Regions from separate parts of the Lysinibacillus sp. NPDC056232 genome, predicted to be linked through region 3. Evidence: a T-box and tRNA genes for the amino acid it is inferred to sense, from the RefSeq annotation. Region 3 holds a T-box; the other regions hold tRNA genes.
The links. A T-box is a leader RNA that pairs with one kind of tRNA and senses whether it is charged. The one in region 3 lies ahead of argS (arginine--tRNA ligase), so its partner is inferred to be a tRNA-Arg.
Positions count from the first base shown of each region.

Region 1 (6,444 bases), on a different contig from region 3:
TCGTTTAAAACATTATACAAAATATAAATTATTAATCATCGATGAGATTGGTTACTTACCTATTGATTCAGAGGATGCGAAACTATTTTTCCAGCTTATTGATGCCCGTTATGAGAAACGTAGCACGATTTTCACAACGAATGTGAACTTCAAATCATGGGATGAAATTTTCCCTGAACCGAAGTTAGCGAACGCGATATTAGATCGTATTTTACATCACGCAAGTGTTGTCACAATCGTCGGTGATTCATACCGATTAAAGCATCATTTAACCTCGGAAAACGAGTGATTTTGTACATCCTTAAACGAGCGAAAATGTACATATTGGTGTTGACATTTATAAAATAGTATTATGGTGATGGCGGAAGTCAAACTAACATCTCTTAGAAACCAGCATTTATAAGGGGTTTTTGCAGTTTTGAAATTTTACTAAATGCCAAACTAAATGTTATTTTACTAAATTAGCGTTGTGGGGGACAAGTTTTCTAAAAAAATTATGAAACACACGTGACTTATCAGCTCCTTTTTATAATAAAATCAATGTCATAATTTCCTGCAAAAAAAAAACGTCCATCTTACATTATAGTGGACGTTATTTAATGCTTACTTATAAATTAATTTCCTGGATTATCTATAACTTTGATGAATATATAATTTATGTTTATGCTTATATTCTATCCTTCTACCTCTCTCACATCTAACGTTTGTACTAGGGAACTCTAAATGATCTAATGTTATCTCTGGATAAAAATTATTAAAAATAAATTTTATAAAAGTATTAAAACAAATAGGCTCCTCAGTATTTATTCTTGATTCTGGATGTTGTGTATGCATATGCGCTTTAGGATGCTCAGGATTATCATTTGTAGTATCTAAATCTATTCTAATAGGAGATCTCATTCTATAATTCTCAGAATCCGCAAGAAATAATTCCACAATTTCAGCAAAAGAATCATATTCTTCATCCTCAAACTCTACCTTTACCGGACAAGGCCACCATAATAGATTTTGAAAAATTAGATTATCTCCTCTAAAACTAAATGAGACTCTTATTATAGAATAATCAAATAAAATAGCATGATAAGCTCCCGATTCTAGTATCTCCATATACTGGTCTACCTTTAAAAAAGCCTTACTACTTACTTTCCTTCCCCCTCTATGATTTTTCCAAGAAAGGCGAAATATATCTTTATCAATTAAATACTCTTCTTCAATCTCATTATAAAAACGTATTAGATTACGAGTTTTAAGTATTTCCAAGGAATTGTTTATCTGGGATTTAATCACCAAAACAGTATTACTAGGTTTTCTATTCATCATCAGAACGTGTTTCAATCGTATTTAATAAGATTTTAAGTTCTGGGAACATACTTGCGTCAATTTTACCCTCGGAAATTAATGCTATTAATTCATTAATCCCAGTCTGTGCAATAGTTATTTTCCTTTTATCTTCTTCACTCTTATCACCATGGATTAATCTTAACTGTTCTAATTGAGCTAAGGTTGGAATATTAAACTCCAAAGTATACTCATTCCTAATACATTTATTTGCCTCGTTTATTAAAATACCCATATTATTTCCTACTCCACAAATCTTAACCCATCCTCTTGAACGAGTAATTGCAGTAAATAAGATATTTCTTAATTTAATCATTTCTGCTCCTGAAGCACAAAAATCAGAATTTAATATATAAACCTTTGGTGCCTCATTACCTTTAGCCCTAAAGATACTTGAACAAGTTACCGTATCGTCTTCTCTAAATGTATCTCTATCAGTTGTCACACCTGCTAAAAGGGAATTAATACCTTTAGAATTTAAATATTTTCTAAATTCCATGTACTCTGATTTAGCATGATAAGCATCAGGAAAAACAACTAAAATATCATCATAATCTAATTCTTCATCTTCAATATCTTTTTCTATTTGTTCAGATACCCAACGATATTGTTCAAATTTAGAATTGAACATTTTCATTTCTAAAGCTTCATCTGGGGTTATTAAAACATCAAAATATTCAGGGGATGATTCGTCTTTACGTTTTAAAGTTACATTATCCCCATACCCTAAATTACCTGAAACTTTCCGATATCCTATATCTGTCCATAACTCTAGGTCTCTGAAGAATTGAACAACACCACCATCTCTGTATATACCGAACCCCAAAGCATGTGCCATAGTAAGAGCCCATCTAGTGTTTCTATAACATACAGGTAATGCAATATCCCTTTGGGCAGAATTCCTAATATTATCTATATTAACTCTAGGATTTCCATCCCTATCAGTACCAAATAAATCTTTGACATCAGGCATTGTATCATTTGTTAAATTTTGCAACTCATCATAAGCGAATACTATTCGTTTAGGATCTTTAGTTATTTCATAGCATAATTTAAAAAAGCCTGAAGGCATATCTTGGGCTTCATCAATTAATACAGCATCATATACGGCTGGATACTTTTCTGGCATTGTATTTAATAATTCAATACATATTCCTTCAAATGCATGATCTCTACCATATTTAGCTTTAGCATTATTAAATGTTATTGGAGTAATATTCAGAGTATTAGCAATTGTAGAATATACGCCCTTTTCACTATCTGTCCCCCAGGCATGTATGATGTGCAATTTTTTAAAATTTGGTTCATGGCCTAAAAATTCAAAAGAAAACTTAGTAATTAAATCTTTAAACTGTTGTCCAAGTGATCTTGTGTAATATGTAACTACAATATCCCAATCTTGATTTTGAGCGTGTAAATAAGCTGCTTTTAAAGCTAAAACAATTGTTTTCCCAGAACCAGCTAATCCCCTAACACGTTGTGGGCCTTCTGGAACTTCAAAAGCTGCTTTCTTTTGCCAAACGTCTAAATTAGCAATTTCTTTTTCAATCTCTTTGATTTTCGAACCTAATGAATTACTTTTAGATACATTTTCTCTATCTTTTCTCGGTTTCATTGAAGAGATTTTATGTAAAGCTTCTTGTAATTTTTCAAATAGACTTACATCAAATTCCGGTAATTCCTCCATCTGCGTCTTAAGACTATCAGGTGAAACAAAATAATAGGTTTCTCCTTCAAAATTTTTCTCATATGAAATTTCATCTGATGTAGGAAAAAAAGTTATAACATTCGGTTCAAAAGCTAAATTTCTCCCTTTTCGCAATGAATTATATTGTTTAAGTGTGTTGTCCAACTGGAAATACATTTTATCATGTCGATCGTATATATCTATTGATGATTCTCCAGCAAATACAAAAGCCGTCAATCCATATTGTTTACTAACTAACAGTGCATCCACTGTTACTACTTCTTTATCTGCTGCTCTTAATAAATAATTTAAAAACAAAGATCCGTCAATATCATTGGATAATTTTTCGATTTCACTAACTAACAGTTCTGTTGCTCTTGGGTTAGTTATTTTACCACGTACTACATCTATAGCCATATGAACCTCTCCTCTTATAACATTGGATTTTTAAACGCCTTTTTTAGGCAACTTGTTAAATACGCTTACCTTACTTTTTAGAATGTTATCAACTCAAATTGTACATTAAATTTACTGATCGTGCAGGTAAATTACTGATAAAAAATCACCAAGTTGAACTGGCTACACTAAGTTTAAAAAAATAAGGGCTAATACACTTAGACTACAAACTATAAGGTGCGTGCTACTCGCCACGTCAAAATTGAACTTTTCCACCTGAATTCAAATTACAATATGTGTATGAAGTGGTCAGTTAATAGAAAAAAGTAGTTCAACAAGCCTTATTTAAAGCACTGGAACAAGTCTCTATCCAAAAGAAGTAATTAAAATCGAAGTACAGATACAAAAGAAATGAACGGCATAGAATATCATACCAACCGAAGATCCTAAAAATCTTATTGTTCTCTCTCGAATCACCCGATTCTCTTTTCATCTCATTGTAATATTGTGTCGTAATAAACACGCAACGCAACAATAACTTCTACTTGTTCCCATATTTTTTTCGAACTTCGACCGCTTAAAAATGCCTTTGATTCCTATTTGCTATTTTCTATTCATTACTGTTACTCAAATTATATATCTTAATTAAAGGCTACCATCCTTACTTCTCTGAAAAAATCAGGGGAGCTCGATTCAGAACAGACACGTAGCGTCCTTGCACTACATTTTCTATCCTTTTCTAACGTATTCTCAAAAAAGCGCCTCAAACCCTTGATATTAAAGGGTTTGAGGCGCTTTTTTTGTTGGTTCAGACTCGTTCTATCTGAACCTCTAGACGTCCCAGGAGGGATTCGAACCCCCGACCGACGGCTTAGAAGGCCGTTGCTCTATCCTGCTGAGCTACTGAGACATAATTTTATTTTATATAGTCCATATCAAGGACAATATTTATTATATGTGCTTTTTATGATAAAGTCAACATTAATTTTACTAAGAAGGCAAGGTTTGCCTCATTATTAATATTATATGATTTCCTGTACCCCATTATGCCAATTCCCAGCTCTTCTTTTGCTAAAATAATAAAAAGCAAAAAACTGTAGGAAGCTAACATGTTTAAAGATTTAGTAGTCGACGGAACTTGCGGTGCATAAGGGATTGGTAAAGTCATTGTGCTAGCGTATGCCAGAAATAATGCCCATGTAGTTATTGCCAAAGTAAATAAAGAATTAGGGCTGCAATTAGGGTAAAGATTTATTGAAGCATAGTCATTCTGTTCTTTTTGTACAAGCAGATTACGAAAGAACAGGACATCGTTTCTTTAATGCAAAAAATTGTTGATCATTTTGATACTATTCATATTTTAATTAATAATGCGGGTAAATTTCAACATAAATCTTTTTATGGTGGGATGACTAAAAAAATGATGTATGAAGAATAGCCATATTCACCCCTTTCATAAAATTGTTCTTTCATATACAGAAATACCTCGGAGTATTCTACATTAGGTAGAAAATTAGAAGGCGTGGAAATACATTGTACCCATATTCAAATGGAAAATACGTAAGTCCCTTAAGCCAGCTCTATAATGCCTCTTACACACAGTATACTGCACCTATTCGCCATTTTTACAGCCGCAGAAAGATTATCTTCGCTGTATCAGTAGGGCTGAAGCAGATTTTATGGCAATGAATCGTATATTATGGATGGAGCATGTCAATTGGACGAGGATGACAATTATAAGTATTGTCTTTGGCTTACCTGATTTGCCCTTTGTGCAAGAACGACTGTACAAAATGCGACGGACTTAGGCAATTGTCTACGTCCATTTTACGGCGATCAAATTGCTGATCGCTATGCTGAGCTGATTAAAGAACATCTTCTTATTGCTGCGCAGCTAGTAACTGCAGCTGCCAAAGGAGATGCAGCAACAGCGGATGCAAAGGAAAAGGAATGGTATCGTAATGCTGACGACATTGCCATATTTTTGAATAGTATTAATCCATACTTGAGTGTTGAGGAAGTACAAAAAATGTTCTATACACATTTAGCTTTAACAAAAAAAGAAGCCGTGACTATGATTCAGAAAAACTATCAAGAGGATATTCAAGTTTTTGATGACATTGAAGCAGAGGCACTTGCTATGTCGGATATGATTGCAAGCGCCATTGTGATGCAATTTTGTTATCTCTTTTATTAACGTTAATAAATCTTTTTGTTTTCCAAAATTGGTGAAAAAATTTTTGCCTTTTTACTCTTCGAATAATGGGCAATGGGTTGAATGCCCTGTATAGATTCCTTCACAAATGGAGCTAGTGTGTTGCTTTCAATGTGAAAATGGACTCGCTGCAGCTGCCATGGCATATGATCTATATCTATGCGAAATAGAGAGCTCTTCCATTTTGACCAAGAGTGATAACGTTCCACTAACCATTTATCAAAGGTAGAACTACTTATTTCACTGGCAATCGGTTGATATGAAATTTTCAACCTTTCATCCGGTGCACCGTGATATAAACTTGTAAACGAAAAATGGTTCTCTTTTTGTTTTATAGATATTTTTGAATGGCGATATGATAAACCGCCCTTTGTAGCTAGTTGAACAATAAAATGATTCGTAACATCTAAGTTAAAGAAATAGATACCTTTCATGCCGTTATATGTAACATATGTCCGGACATTAAGCTGCAAATGGGAACCTACTCCTGGTAATGGTGGTAGAAATTTCAGTCGTTGTCCTTTTACTTTAAAAAGGACAGCACTAAGCCAAGCGTTATTTTCATAGAGATCCAGTTGTAACTCTTGCGGAATGTATTGCTCTAAATCCTTAGTTGGTACTGGCCAGTGTAAAAATAACACATCTTGCCAAATCTGCGTCAAAACCCATGATTTACTCCACATAAAATAACTCCTTTCTGTAGTTAAATTCTTTCCTACAAAGGAGTTATTCAAACGAACATGACTATTTTTGTTCTGAATCCAACGTTTCATTTTCAACATATCGATAATATAAATTGCGCAGTTCG
Region 1 is NZ_JBHJTF010000023.1:58,474-64,917, reverse strand. Features, by position in the region: gene istB (IS21-like element helper ATPase IstB) at 1-289, shown strand, start outside; gene ACFCYJ_RS16875 (DUF2290 domain-containing protein) at 628-1,320, opposite strand; gene ACFCYJ_RS16870 (DEAD/DEAH box helicase) at 1,310-3,442, opposite strand; tRNA gene ACFCYJ_RS16865 (tRNA-Arg) at 4,258-4,331, opposite strand; gene ACFCYJ_RS16860 (hypothetical protein) at 4,701-4,859, shown strand; gene ACFCYJ_RS16855 (hypothetical protein) at 5,107-5,229, shown strand; gene ACFCYJ_RS16850 (hypothetical protein) at 5,406-5,618, shown strand; gene ACFCYJ_RS16845 (YqjF family protein) at 5,621-6,319, opposite strand; gene ACFCYJ_RS16840 (DUF2639 domain-containing protein) at 6,381-6,444, opposite strand, start outside.
Region 1: it has a tRNA-Arg gene. The T-box ahead of argS (arginine--tRNA ligase) is inferred to sense a tRNA for this amino acid. The anticodon was not compared.

Region 2 (6,444 bases), on a different contig from region 3:
TTGACCTGTGCGCTCCGATAAAATACCGTTTAATTTTTCACGTAAGAATAAAATACGTTTTGCAGCGATTTCGATTTCAGTTGCCTGACCTTGTGCACCGCCAAGAGGTTGGTGAATCATTACTTCAGCATTCGGTAATGCGAAACGTTTACCAGGTTCACCAGCAGCAAGTAGGAAAGCGCCCATAGATGCTGCCATACCAATACAAATTGTTTGTACTTGTGGCTTGATAATTTGCATTGTGTCATAAATTGCCATACCAGCAGTGATTGATCCGCCTGGTGAGTTAATATAAAGAAAGATATCTTTATCTGGATCTTCTGCTTGTAGGAATAGAAGTTGAGCAACAATTGAGTTAGCAACGTTGTCGTCAATTGCACTTCCTAAAAGGATAATACGGTCTTTTAGTAGTCGTGAATAGATGTCATACGCACGTTCGCCACGACTTGTTTGTTCAATAACTGTAGGAATTAAATTCATGTTAAATCCTCCTTAAAAAAACTAAATTCGAATACTTTGCTGAAAACTTCCATTGTAGTTCAGCTGTATACTTATCATACACATTATAGTCAGGGAAGGTCAAATATTAACCCTGTTAAAGTGAAATAAATTAAAAAAATTCGCCTTGGCTTAATTGTTACTGTCGCTTCGCTTTCGCACAGAAAACATTTGTTGCTGTCGCTTCGCTTTCGCACAGAAAACATTTGTTGCTGTCGCTTCGCTTTCGCACAGAAAACATTTGTTGCTGTCGTTTCGCTTTCGCACAGAAAACATTTGTTGCTGCCGCTTCGCTTTCGCGCAGGTAAACAATGCGTCAAGATTTTGAATTGTGCCCGCACAAAAATTCCTTTCTAATGCGTGACATACGCTGTAGGCTGTATTTTCAATTAATAGGTATTTTGACACTAACTGAATGAAAATAAAAAAAGTTTAAATGTTTTACATTCTATAGTTGAATTATGAGCAATACGTTTGTATAATTGATAAGGTCATAAGTTAAAGTACAGTACACTATTTTGTCAGGTATGCTTCCAATGAGGATTATCTACATCTTGCTTTTCGTAAAGCCTAGTGGGTACTTTTTTTTTGTGTTCAATTGCCCTCGTGGTGTAATGGATAACACGTAAGATTCCGGTTCTTGCACTGGGGGTTCGATTCCCTCCGAGGGCGCCATTTTACTGATTTTGATATACTTTTATAACCCAAATTCTCCTAATAAGTAGTTTAGCAGCCTGCTTAGTGGGGAAAAGAGAGGGTAAATAATGGGAATGTTGCCTAATAGGCATTATTCCCGCATTTGTTCCTTTCAAACCTTCAAAAAAGCAACAACTCCAAATTATTTTTTAGTGAACATACTGTACGTGAAGACTAGTTATACTAGTCGAAAGAAAGAATCCTATCTGAGGGGATTCTTTTTTTTTGCATCAAACGATATTTTCATTTATTTAGTCTGTTTTTTGAAGACGAAGGTATAACCATGATCGTGGTAACACATGAAATGGGCTTTGCCTGTGAAGTTGTAGATCGTGTTGTCTTTCGTGGATGGTGGTATGTGGTCGAAGAAGGACCGCCGAGAGATATCTTTGGTAATCCGCAAAACCCGAAAAGCTTTATAGCTCATTAAACAAAAGCAGCCCCTCTGTGATAATGCACCACAAAGGGGACTGCTTTTGTTTTTTTATAATTAATGAAGGGGGTTTGTTGTAGTGCCGTATGCATTAAGCATTGTATGCATATCTTGTTGAGAAAACTGAGGTACTTGATAGTAGCCATGCATATTTTGGTAAATAGATAATTCGTATGCCATTTCAATACAGTTGGGAATACTATCTGCAATAACACGTCGGACAACTGGGTTTGTAGTTTCTGTTGCTGCTGCAGTCATACCTTTTGCTACACCTTTTTGAGCCCCAAGTAAGAAGCCAGAAATGGCTTCATCGTTGAGTTCACTTGCATTTTGCATAGGCTTTTTAGGTTGGCCAGGGTTTATTCCGTATTTGAAATTATTTCCTGTCTGCATTTGATAGCGACCTGTAGGAACAGACGGATCATGACCTGTGTTATAAGATTCCACAATAGTGTTATACATACCTAATGTGAAATTATATTGGCTATCCAAAATGCTAAGCAACTCTGTGTCCTTAACATGTGGACGTAAAACAATGGATTGATTCATACCAGCAATGATTGCACCGATTGTTTCATGCAAGTCCATTTGTTCATGTCCACCATGATTTAGGCTTTGTTGTTGGTTGGTTGATGTTTGGCTTGATGATTCGTTATGAAACGATTGTGTCAAAAAAAGCGCCTCCTAAATATCATAGTTTGTTACAGTATTAAGTATGGCACGTTAGATAAATTTCATACGGTATTAATGCATTTGCATATATGTAGAATAGAGATGTTTATTTGTTGCACATTAGTGGTAAGGAAAAGAAAGGCTCATCACCAAAATAAATAGTATTTCTGTTTTTAAGTGATAGCTAAAAGAAGGCGAAGGTGGTTTTAAATTGAAAAGATTATTTGGACCTATCGGGATTATCGTTATTATTTTAGTTGTATTGGCCTTACTATTTATTCCAAAATACAATAGTCTTGTAACGGCCGAGGAAAGCGTTGATTCGAAATGGGCTCAGGTTGAAAATCAGCTGCAACGTCGCTACGATTTGATTCCGAACTTGGTAGAATCTGTAAAAGGATATGCCAATCATGAAAAAGAAGTTATCGCTAGCATTACAGAGGCACGCGCACAAATGGGAAGTGCACAAAGTCCAAAGGAGCAAGCGGTTGCCAATGATGCATTAAACGGAGCACTTAGTCGATTGCTAGTAGTCGTAGAAAATTATCCAAATTTAAAGGCAGATGCAAATTTCCGTCAATTAATGGATGAATTAGCGGGGACAGAAAACCGCTTAGCTGTTGCCCGAGAAGACTACAACAATGAAGTGCAGACTTTTAATAAAACAGTCAAACGTTTTCCAGGCAATTTAATTGCGGGGATGTTTGGTTTCGAACAGAAGGAATACTTTAAAGCAGCTGCGGGTTCTGAAAAGGCACCGTCTATAGATTTTAGCGGTTCAGGTAAACAATGATGAAACGGTTGATGATCCAACTTGCTATTGTTGGTTTCATATTTATCTTATCTATTAGAACGGCAGATGCCGCAATGCCCACGCCAATGAAAAATACGTATATTCATGATTTTGCCAATGTTTTATCTGCCTCCGTGAAGGAAGAGCTTAATCATTATTCAGAGCAGCTAGATAAAGGTACAGGTGCTGAAATTATGGTCGTAACAGTAGATAATATTAGTGGCCAAGAACCAAAAATGTATGCTACAAAAATGATTCGCTCTTGGGGTATTGGCGATGCCAAGAAAAATAATGGTGTGTTAATTTTAGCAACGTTTGGGCAGGGGGAAGGCAATAATGATGTTGTTATTGCTGTAGGTCAAGGTCTCGAAGGGGCATTACCTGATGGCAAGTTGGGTCGCATTTTAGATTCGGCGTTTTATCCAAATGCAAGTGCTGGAGATATTGATAAGGCATTTAAAGCAACGTACGCGGAAGTATTTCAAAATGTCGCACAAGAGTACAATTGGGATGGAGAGATGCCTGAAAATACAGATGACAATGAAGAAATGCCAACGTGGATGATTATTTTAATCGTTATCATAGTACTTGTTGTTTATACGTTTATTTCCAATGGTAGAGGGGGAGGACCTCGTTCAGGTCGACGTGGCGGTTATCCAGGTGGTTTTGGTGGCGGCTTTGGCAGTGGCGGATCTAGAGGCGGTGGTTTTGGCGGATTCGGAGGAGGTTCATCTGCTGGTGGTGGAGCAAGTCGGAAATTTTAATATATTATATTCAAAAGTGAACTCATTGTAGTTCACTTTTTTTCTGGTTTAAAAGGGATTTTCACCAGAAAAGTACGCGCTGCCAATGAAACTAGCAGTCAAGTAGAACGTCGATGTAGAATACATGGTGAAGGATAATAAAGGCCGTGGTTTTCAAAATGAAGAAAACAAAATTGAATTCTACAATGCAATGCTAAAATTCTTAGATAGCCATCTAAAAAAATAATATGAAAGAAGACTGTGTAGGAGATAAGTTTCTTGCACAGTCTTTTTCTAGTTTTGATGCTCTAATTAAAGGATTGATACTGAAAATTGTTTATGCCGCTTCCGAATGTGTAGTCAGGACATAGCTATTATAAGAGCTGAAAACTATTTCGATATATATCATTTTTCTTACTATCAATAAATGTGATACATTGAGCAAGTTTTTCTACTCCAGTATGAATTTGATTTTCCTTAACTTGAGAAATGCTTAATCGAATCAGGTTTTCTTTTTTATATTCGGGTAGGAACATTCTAGTTGCATCATCTACAAGAATACTTTGTTCTTTTAACAAATTGACAGTCTGCTTTGTAGTCACTTTCTCAGGGAGAGCGATTGTAAGATAGAATCCGGAAGAGGGCTTCGTATAAAGCGTATTATTTGGTAGCAATAACTCACAAGCTTCCTGCAGACGTTTCATTTTCCTATAATACAGCTCTTTTATTTTCTTAACATGGCTATTCATCATTCCATTTTTTAAATAAATCTCTAATGCTCCTTGAGAAAGAACAGAACTATTAAAATCAGCAGTAAATTTATAGCGTAAAAAATTGTTACTCATTAATTTTGGAAGAACTAAAGACGCAACTCTTAAACCAGGTAGAAAAACTTTAGAAAAACTTTTAATATAAATAACTCTGCCAGAAGGATTGTACGCGAATAATGGATCTGATTTAGTATTTGGATCCAAATCCCCTAAAAAGTCATCCTCAACTATATATACATCGTATTTTTCCGCTAATTCAACAATTCTTTTTTTCTCTTTATTCGTATAGCTATGTCCAAGTGGATTATGAAACCTCGGAACAATATAGAAAAACTTAATATCGTTATTTCGAAAAATATATTCTAGACGATCAAAATCAATCCCCTCCATAGATAAATCAATTCCAAACGTAGTCGCTTGTTGCAAATTAGCAGACTCTATAAAACCAAAATAAGTAGGTTGTTCAATTAAAATATTGTTTTTCCCATTCGGAAATGGCATGGAAACTAATAAATTTAGAGCTTGCTGAGAACCTGATACAACAAATAATCTATCGGGTTGGGTAAATACTTGTAAGTTTTGTAAATACTTCACTAATTGAAGTCGTAATGAGTAGAGACCTTGTTGATCGGTGTAAGTAAATAATTCTTCTTTATAAGTATCAATGGCCTGATTGATACAGTGCTGAAAATCAATGTAGGGCATGATGTCTTTATCAGGACCAGCAGACAAAAAGTCAATAATATTATTTTTACTGTCTGGATTTTGAAATTCATTGACAACATAATAGCCGCTTTTCGGGACAGAAAAAATTAAGTGCTCTTTTTCTAGCTCATCATACGCTTTAATAACGGTGTTTTTACTGCAGGAGAATTTTTCGGAAAGTTGTCGTACTGAAGGAAGTTTACTACCTGCTATAAGTAATCCCTGTGTTAGCTGATCTTTAATTTCATCAATAATCTCATTATATTTTATATACAATATAAAGCCCTCCTTATTCTGTACCAGGACAGATGGTTGAAAATTCTGTTTATTTTTACGGTAGCTCCTCGTAATATTTATTGTACCAGCACAAATGGTACAGATTTGTATAAAAATATAAGGGGTTGATAATGGTGCAGGACAATAAGAAGGAAAAAATGGGATTATTATTAGGCTTAGTGGGCGTCATCTGTTTCAGCTTAACATTACCTGCAACAAGTGTAGCGGTAGACTATTTTGGGACTACAATTGTTGGCTTAGGAAGAGCAGTAGTAGCTTCGATTTTAGTTACTCTTGTATTGATTGTGAAAAAAGAAAAACTGCCCACTGCTCGTCAATTCAAGAGTTTAATTATTGTCTCTTTAGGCGCAGTTTTAGGATTCCCCTTACTCACCTCTTGGGCTATGACAAGTTTGCCAGTTTCTCATGGAGCTGTGGAATTAGCCCTTTTACCTTTAGCAACAGCGGGGTTTGCCATGATAAGGGGAGGAGAAATTCCGTCCATTAAATTTTGGATATCGAGTATAGTTGGCGCGTTGGCAGTAGTGATTTACGCTACGTATCTTGGGCTAGGCCAGTTACATGTTGCAGATTTAGCCTTATTGGCTGCTGTTATCATACTCGGACTTAGTTATGCAGAAGGAGGCGTGCTAGCACGAGAATTAGGAAGCTGGCAAGTTATCGCGTGGGCAATCATAATTGCTACTCCTTTACTTATTATTCCAGCGTTACTAAACGTATCAGCTGAGATGTTGCAGGCTCCTTTAAAAGCTTGGATTAGCTTTCTGTATCTTGCTATTGTTAGTCAATTTTTAGCATATGTAGCCTGGTATGGTGGAATGGCTATGGGAGGCATTT
Region 2 is NZ_JBHJTF010000076.1:409-6,852, forward strand. Features, by position in the region: gene clpP (ATP-dependent Clp endopeptidase proteolytic subunit ClpP) at 1-480, opposite strand, end outside; gene ACFCYJ_RS26935 (hypothetical protein) at 631-765, opposite strand; tRNA gene ACFCYJ_RS26940 (tRNA-Arg) at 1,099-1,173, shown strand; partial or broken gene ACFCYJ_RS26945 (peptide ABC transporter ATP-binding protein) at 1,466-1,624, shown strand; gene ACFCYJ_RS26950 (spore coat protein) at 1,685-2,299, opposite strand; gene ACFCYJ_RS26955 (LemA family protein) at 2,511-3,092, shown strand; gene ACFCYJ_RS26960 (TPM domain-containing protein) at 3,089-3,856, shown strand; gene ACFCYJ_RS26965 (aminotransferase-like domain-containing protein) at 4,210-5,586, opposite strand; gene ACFCYJ_RS26970 (DMT family transporter) at 5,718-6,444, shown strand, end outside.
Region 2: it has a tRNA-Arg gene. The T-box ahead of argS (arginine--tRNA ligase) is inferred to sense a tRNA for this amino acid. The anticodon was not compared.

Region 3 (6,444 bases):
TCGCCATAGCGAAGACCTACATTACTTACTTGAATCATGCAAGTTCCTCCTTTTTTCACAATGGCACTAGTATATCATGAAATATGTACCATAGTCTATAAACATTATTAAATCAACGTTTGGCGTTATTTTAACAATGAATTACCTCAGATTCCTGCCGTTCCACCTGTAACTAATATTGAATAAAGATCTAGATTCTTTCAAAATATGTCCATGTTAGCGTTGTGACTTTACTTCCAAAATGGCTTTCAATGTTGCTTTTTCTATGTAAAAATCGCTTTTTTCTTCTGTTCGCGTTTTTTTGAAGCGTCCAGAAACATCCATAGTTTTTCTAAAGTAGTATCGGAATAGTAATCCCATCGTTAGATACCTTAAGAAATGAACATAAGAATGTAACTTTATAGAAAATAATAAGTCTATATATATAGGAGGGATAAAGTATGAATAAATTCCCACTTCGCATGTTGACATTTTCAGCTTCATTGCTTTTAAGTGGTTGTTCTGTAACAAAACAAGATAATGCTGTACAACAAAGTAAAGAAAAGCATACGTAATTAGTGATGGTAATATTTATTACTCTTACACACTTTATGATAATGAATATACAAAAGATGAAGTATATGGCGAAGTTAAGAAGGTAGTACCTTCAGATACGATTATAAAAGAAGATTTAACTTCAAATTATTATGATGACGGAACACTTATATACACAGCAAAGGGAAATAAGTGCATTAAAACAAATCTTAACTCTATAAGGGAGAATGATATTATTGAAAAAAATTAGTTTGATCTTGTCTTTTATGTTTTTATCAATTGGTTTAATTGCTTGCCGACAAAATAATGACAAGAAGGTTGATAATGTAACGTTTAATACAGAAAACTTGGAAACGAAAACTGAGGCCCTATTGTAGTTTAATTTTTGATCATCATAAAACAATCATAAAGACCTACGACAATTTTATAGGTTCTAGTTGCTTCATTGCTACAATATCGCTAGAATGATTATGTATCTTTTTGTTTTATGTTATACATACATATTTATTGTTTCTTATGCTTTAAATGCATTTGAAAAGTTCTTAAAGTTGATATTCTGCTATTCCAACTCCAACGTTTCACCTCTACGAATATCAGTATAGGTAACTGTCAGTAGAAGACTATTTTCATTATATTTTCATGTCGCACCGTCCAGAAATGTGCTACCACTTGTTATAGGAAATAATAAACTTTGAATTGTTTTAGAGGGATTCTATTTTCCTATTGCATGAAAAATTATTTTGAAGAGTACCTAGACTGTAACGACCTACTAGGTTTGCTACGAACTCATGTTGAAATGTAAAACCGTTAATAACTATATAAATATGTCATGTCAACTTTTTTAAGAGATGAGCATGATTAAAAACAAGAAATACAGATGGGAATTTTATCAATTGGAGGTATGTTATGGGTAAGGGCTTGGTAAGATCAGCCATTTTAATAGTAGTCATTGTACTAGGAATAGGAAGCTATTATTTTATATCAGATATTAGAAGTGAAATGGCACATAAAAAACTTTTGGAAACCTATGAAAAGCCAATTCCAAATGAAACTATATATGAAGAATATGATGTAATTGTCATTGGTGGAGAACCAGAAGGGGTTGCTGCTGCATTATCAGCAGCTCGTAACGGTGCAAAAACACTGCTAGTCGAAAAGCGTGAGGAATTAGGAGGGCTATTTACGTATGGAATGCTCAATTTCCTTGATATACCTCGAAATGACGCTAAACGACCGGTCAGTATGGGTATTTTTAAAGAATGGCACGACCTTGTTAGAGGGAAAGATGCATTTGGAATTTTAGATGCTAAGGCTGCCTTTAAAAAGCTTGTCGATGAAGAACCAAATTTAACGCTTTCTGCACAAACAGAAGTCGTAAATGCCAATCTTGATAAGAATCAGCTAACATCAGTGAAATTAAAAAATAAATATGGCACGTATGTTGTGAAAGGCAAGGCATTCATTGATGCTACACAGGACGCTGATTTTGCTGCAATGTCAAAAGTTCCTTTTTTCATGGGTGGAGAAGATATTGGCATCAAGGATAAAAGAATGGCTGTTACCTTGATGATTCATTTGAAAAATGTTGATTGGGCTGAGGTGAAGAAAGCAGCAAACTCAAATACTTTTGGTGGTGCTCACCTGAATGATTCAGTTATGTGGGGGTTTACAAAACTTCATGATGACTATAAGCCAGTACAAGAAGGTACGAGATTACGAGGCTTGAATTTAGCAAAAGTAGATGATGAATATTACATTAATGCTTTACAAATTTTTGGAATTGATGGTTTGAATGAAGGTTCAAAACAAGAAGCGATTGAAAAAGGAAAGAAAGAGACAGACTATATTTTACAATATTTGAAAAAGAAGTTTCCTGGCTTTAAACATGCAGAAGTTGTGAGCTATCCGGAGGAACTATACGTCCGCGAAACAAGACATATTTGGGCAGAATACCAATTACCGATGTCCGATGTTTGGAAGAATAGTGATCATTGGGATAGCATTGGCTTAGCTGCGTACCCAGTTGATGTACAAGCGCAAACGCCTCACGATTATGGATACGTTATTTCGGCTCCAAATCAATATGCCATTCCTTTCCGTTCTTTAGTGCCTAAAGAAATCGATGGCTTGCTTGTAGTGGGTCGTTCTGCAGGGTATTCATCGCTTGCAGCGGGAAGTGCACGTGTCGTTCCAACGGGTATGGTGACTGGACAAGCAGCAGGAGCAGCAGCAGCATTAGCGATTAAAGATGACGTAACCTTTAGAGCAATGAGCAAGAACAAAGAGCTTATCAATACCTTAAGGGAAGATTTAAAAAAACAAGGGGCTTCTGTAGATCCTTTTAATATGGATTATCCATATAAAGGTGAATGGTATGATAAATCCATTCAAACATTAATCAATTACGGCCTCGTAGTTGGTGGTTATTCGAATGACTTACATGTTGAAGATTCAGCAACAAAGATTAAGTTTGCGAAAATGCTAAAAGAGGGCATTCAACGTGTTAGTCCAGAGAAGATGAAAGCACTAGGCGATAAGCTAGATACCGTTATCTATAAAGTAGCTAAAAAAGAAAAAAGCCCAATTACAAGAGATGAAGTTGCAGAATTCTTGACGGAAGTATTAGTAGGCAAGTCAAGTGATAACAATTGGGATTTATTGATTGAAAAAGGGGTTATCAGTGAAAAATTAGCAAAAAGATTTACTGAAAACAAGGAACTAAAATTAAAAGAGATGTATGCCATTATGGCTGATGTCATCCATTATGAAGAAAAAGAACATTCCCACTTGTGAGGAATGTTCTTTTTCCTTAAGTTATAGGCATTAATGATGTAGATGAGAATCAAAGCACTGTGAGACCTTGTACCTGAAGTAAGGAAAATTAGTTCAATTAGCAACTGTACCATTATCTTAGATTTTGAATACTGACACTGCATCTTGATTTCCGTTTAGGATGTTAAATTGTCGTCAGTCCTTAGACACACCAACATCCATTGGTACACTTAGAGCTGTACCTGGTGGTGTACTTGTAATGCCCTATCACCGAAAGTGTTCTATTGGAATCGATTCGGTAAATTTAAAATTAAAAGACAGTTGACTTAAAAAAGGAACCGTTATACAATATTTTGAAATTACAGTTAAATTCTAAGATAAAGAGAGTAGTTTATGGAGTTACTGGAAAGCGAATTAGGGATGGTGTGAGCCTAATGCAGATGCCATAAATGAAACGCACTTTGGAGAAGATTCTCGAATTAGTAGTAGAGAATATCGGGGAGTCACCTCGTTAACAATGGAAAGTGGTCATATTTATATGGCAACTAGAGTGGTACCACGGGATAACTATGCTCTCGTCTCTATATTTAGAGACGGGGGCTTTTTTATTTTTTTCGAATTGAGAGGAGAATGAACATGAATACACAAATCGCGAAAAGCATCGCTGTAGCATTAAACAACGAGCTGTCTGTCAATGAAATTCAAAATTTACTAGAAAAACCGAAAAATTTGGACTTAGGGGATGTGGCATTCCCGTGCTTTACGCTAGCAAAAAAATTAAGAAAGCCCCCTCACACGATCGCATCCGACATAAAAAACAATGTAAACTGTGACTTAATACAAGAGGTTCAAGTAGTAGGTGGGTATGTTAATATATTTTACCGTCAGCCAACGATTACACAGCAAGTCCTTAGTCAAATTGTAAAAGAAAAAAATTTATACGGGGCCAAGCAGGAGTCAAAAGGGAATGTAGTGTTGGATTTTTCTTCACCTAATATAGCGAAGCCTTTTTCTATGGGGCATTTACGTTCTACAGTGATCGGCAATGCTTTGGCAAATATCACCGAGAAAAACGGCTATAAAGCGATTCGCATTAATCATTTGGGTGATTGGGGAACACAATTCGGGAAATTAATCGTTGCCTATCGAAAATGGGGAGATCAAAAAACGATTGAAGCTGCCCCAATAGAGGAACTGCTAAAAATTTATGTGAAGTTCCATGAAGAAGCGGAGCAGGATGATTTACTTAATGAACAGGCACGTACCGCATTTAAAGCATTAGAAGATGGGGATGAAGAGGCGTTAGCTCTTTGGCAATGGTTCAGAGATGCATCACTCGAAGAATTCAAGAACATTTACCAACTGCTTGGCATTGACTTTGATTCATTTACTGGGGAAGCGTTCTACAATGACAAAATGGCTGCTGTTGTTAAAGAGTTGGATGAAAAAGAGCTACTTGTGAAATCTAAGGGGGCTCATGTTGTTGAAATAGACAATATGCCTCCATGCTTAATAACAAAAACTGACGGTGCCACACTCTATGCTACACGTGATTTAGCAGCAGCTTTTTATCGACAACAACAATATGACCCTAAAAAATCATTTTATGTTGTAGGGAATGAACAATCACTTCATTTTAACCAATTATTTAAGGTCATTGAGAAGATGGGATATGTTTGGGCAAAAGATTTGCAGCATGTACCTTTTGGGATGATCCTAAAAGAGGGTAAAAAAATGTCGACGCGTAAAGGCAAGATTGTTCTATTAACAGATGTACTAACAGAGGCAATTGCTACAGCGAAGCGAAATATCGAGGAAAAAAATCCAAATCTAATGCATAAAGATAGCATCGCACAACAGGTAGGTGTGGGAGCGGTCATTTTTAATGATTTAAAAAATGATCGTCTTCATGATATTGAGTTTTCCATTGAGCACATGATGAATTTTGAAGGTGAAACAGGGCCATATATTCAATATACGTATGCTCGTATTGCATCTCTTTTGGAAAAAGCAGATGAACATAGTTACGAGGTATCGCTCGAAGCTTTAGGGGAGCAAGCTTGGCCTGTTATTTTATTACTGGAACAGTTTCCGAAAGTAATTGCTACCGCCTTTGAACAAGCAGATCCATCACAAATTGCTAAATATGCCTTACAATTAGCGCGTCAATTTAATAAATATTATGCGCAAAATAAAGTATTGGTCGATGACAGCCAAAGAAAATCAAGATTAGCATTTTGTCTAAGTGTATCCGTTGTATTAAAAGAATCTTTAGCACTGTTAGGCATTGCAGCACCTAACAATATGTAAGTATGAATAGAGTATCTACGACATGATGCTAGCTACCTCCTGCAAATAGTAATGTCCATGAAATTGACCGTTACTAGAAAAAATGGTAAAAGGATATAGTGGGAATTCAAAGGTCTAGCAAATTTCGTTGAATTTTTAACCGAATAAATAGAGAGAAGGTTTTTAGAAAGAATGGAGAAAAAGCAATGGCGTGTTTCCATGGTACTTGTGGTTGTTTGTATTTTCTTGGTTGCGCTCAATATGCGTCCAGCAGTCACAGGAATAGGACCATTATTTAATGTACTTTTAGAATCACTCCATATATCAAATACAAAAATGAGCTTTTTAACATCTATTCCGGTGTTTTGTATGGGTCTCTTTGCACCATTCGCAGTTCCATTACAAAGAAAACTCGGAACAAAAACAGCTATTACGCTCTTAATAATCATCCTAGCATTAGCAAATGGGCTACGCTTTTTAAAAGAAAGTTATGTACTACTTGTAGTCACAAGCTTTGCGGCAGGATTTGCCATTGCCCTTATTGGACCCATATTAAATGCCTATATCAAGAAAAAATTCCCGACCCGTTTTACTACGGTGGTAGGTATTTATTCATTTGGCATAGGAACAGGGGCAACATTGAGTGCTGCACTAACATTACCATTTTATAATCATTTTCATGAGAGCTGGACGATGGCGCTTGGCAGTTGGGCAATGCTTGCTAGCATTGCTCTTTGCATATGGTTCCTGGTCATCCAAAAACAAGAGCTACCAGAGACAGATGGTTGTACGGAAAAAGTTGCACGAAATCCGTGGAGAAATGTCCGTGCTTGGACCATTTTAATTTAC
Region 3 is NZ_JBHJTF010000016.1:4,018-10,461, reverse strand. Features, by position in the region: gene ACFCYJ_RS13335 (FAD-dependent oxidoreductase) at 1,441-3,327, shown strand; T-box leader at 3,672-3,892, shown strand; gene argS (arginine--tRNA ligase) at 3,943-5,616, shown strand; gene ACFCYJ_RS13325 (MFS transporter) at 5,788-6,444, shown strand, end outside.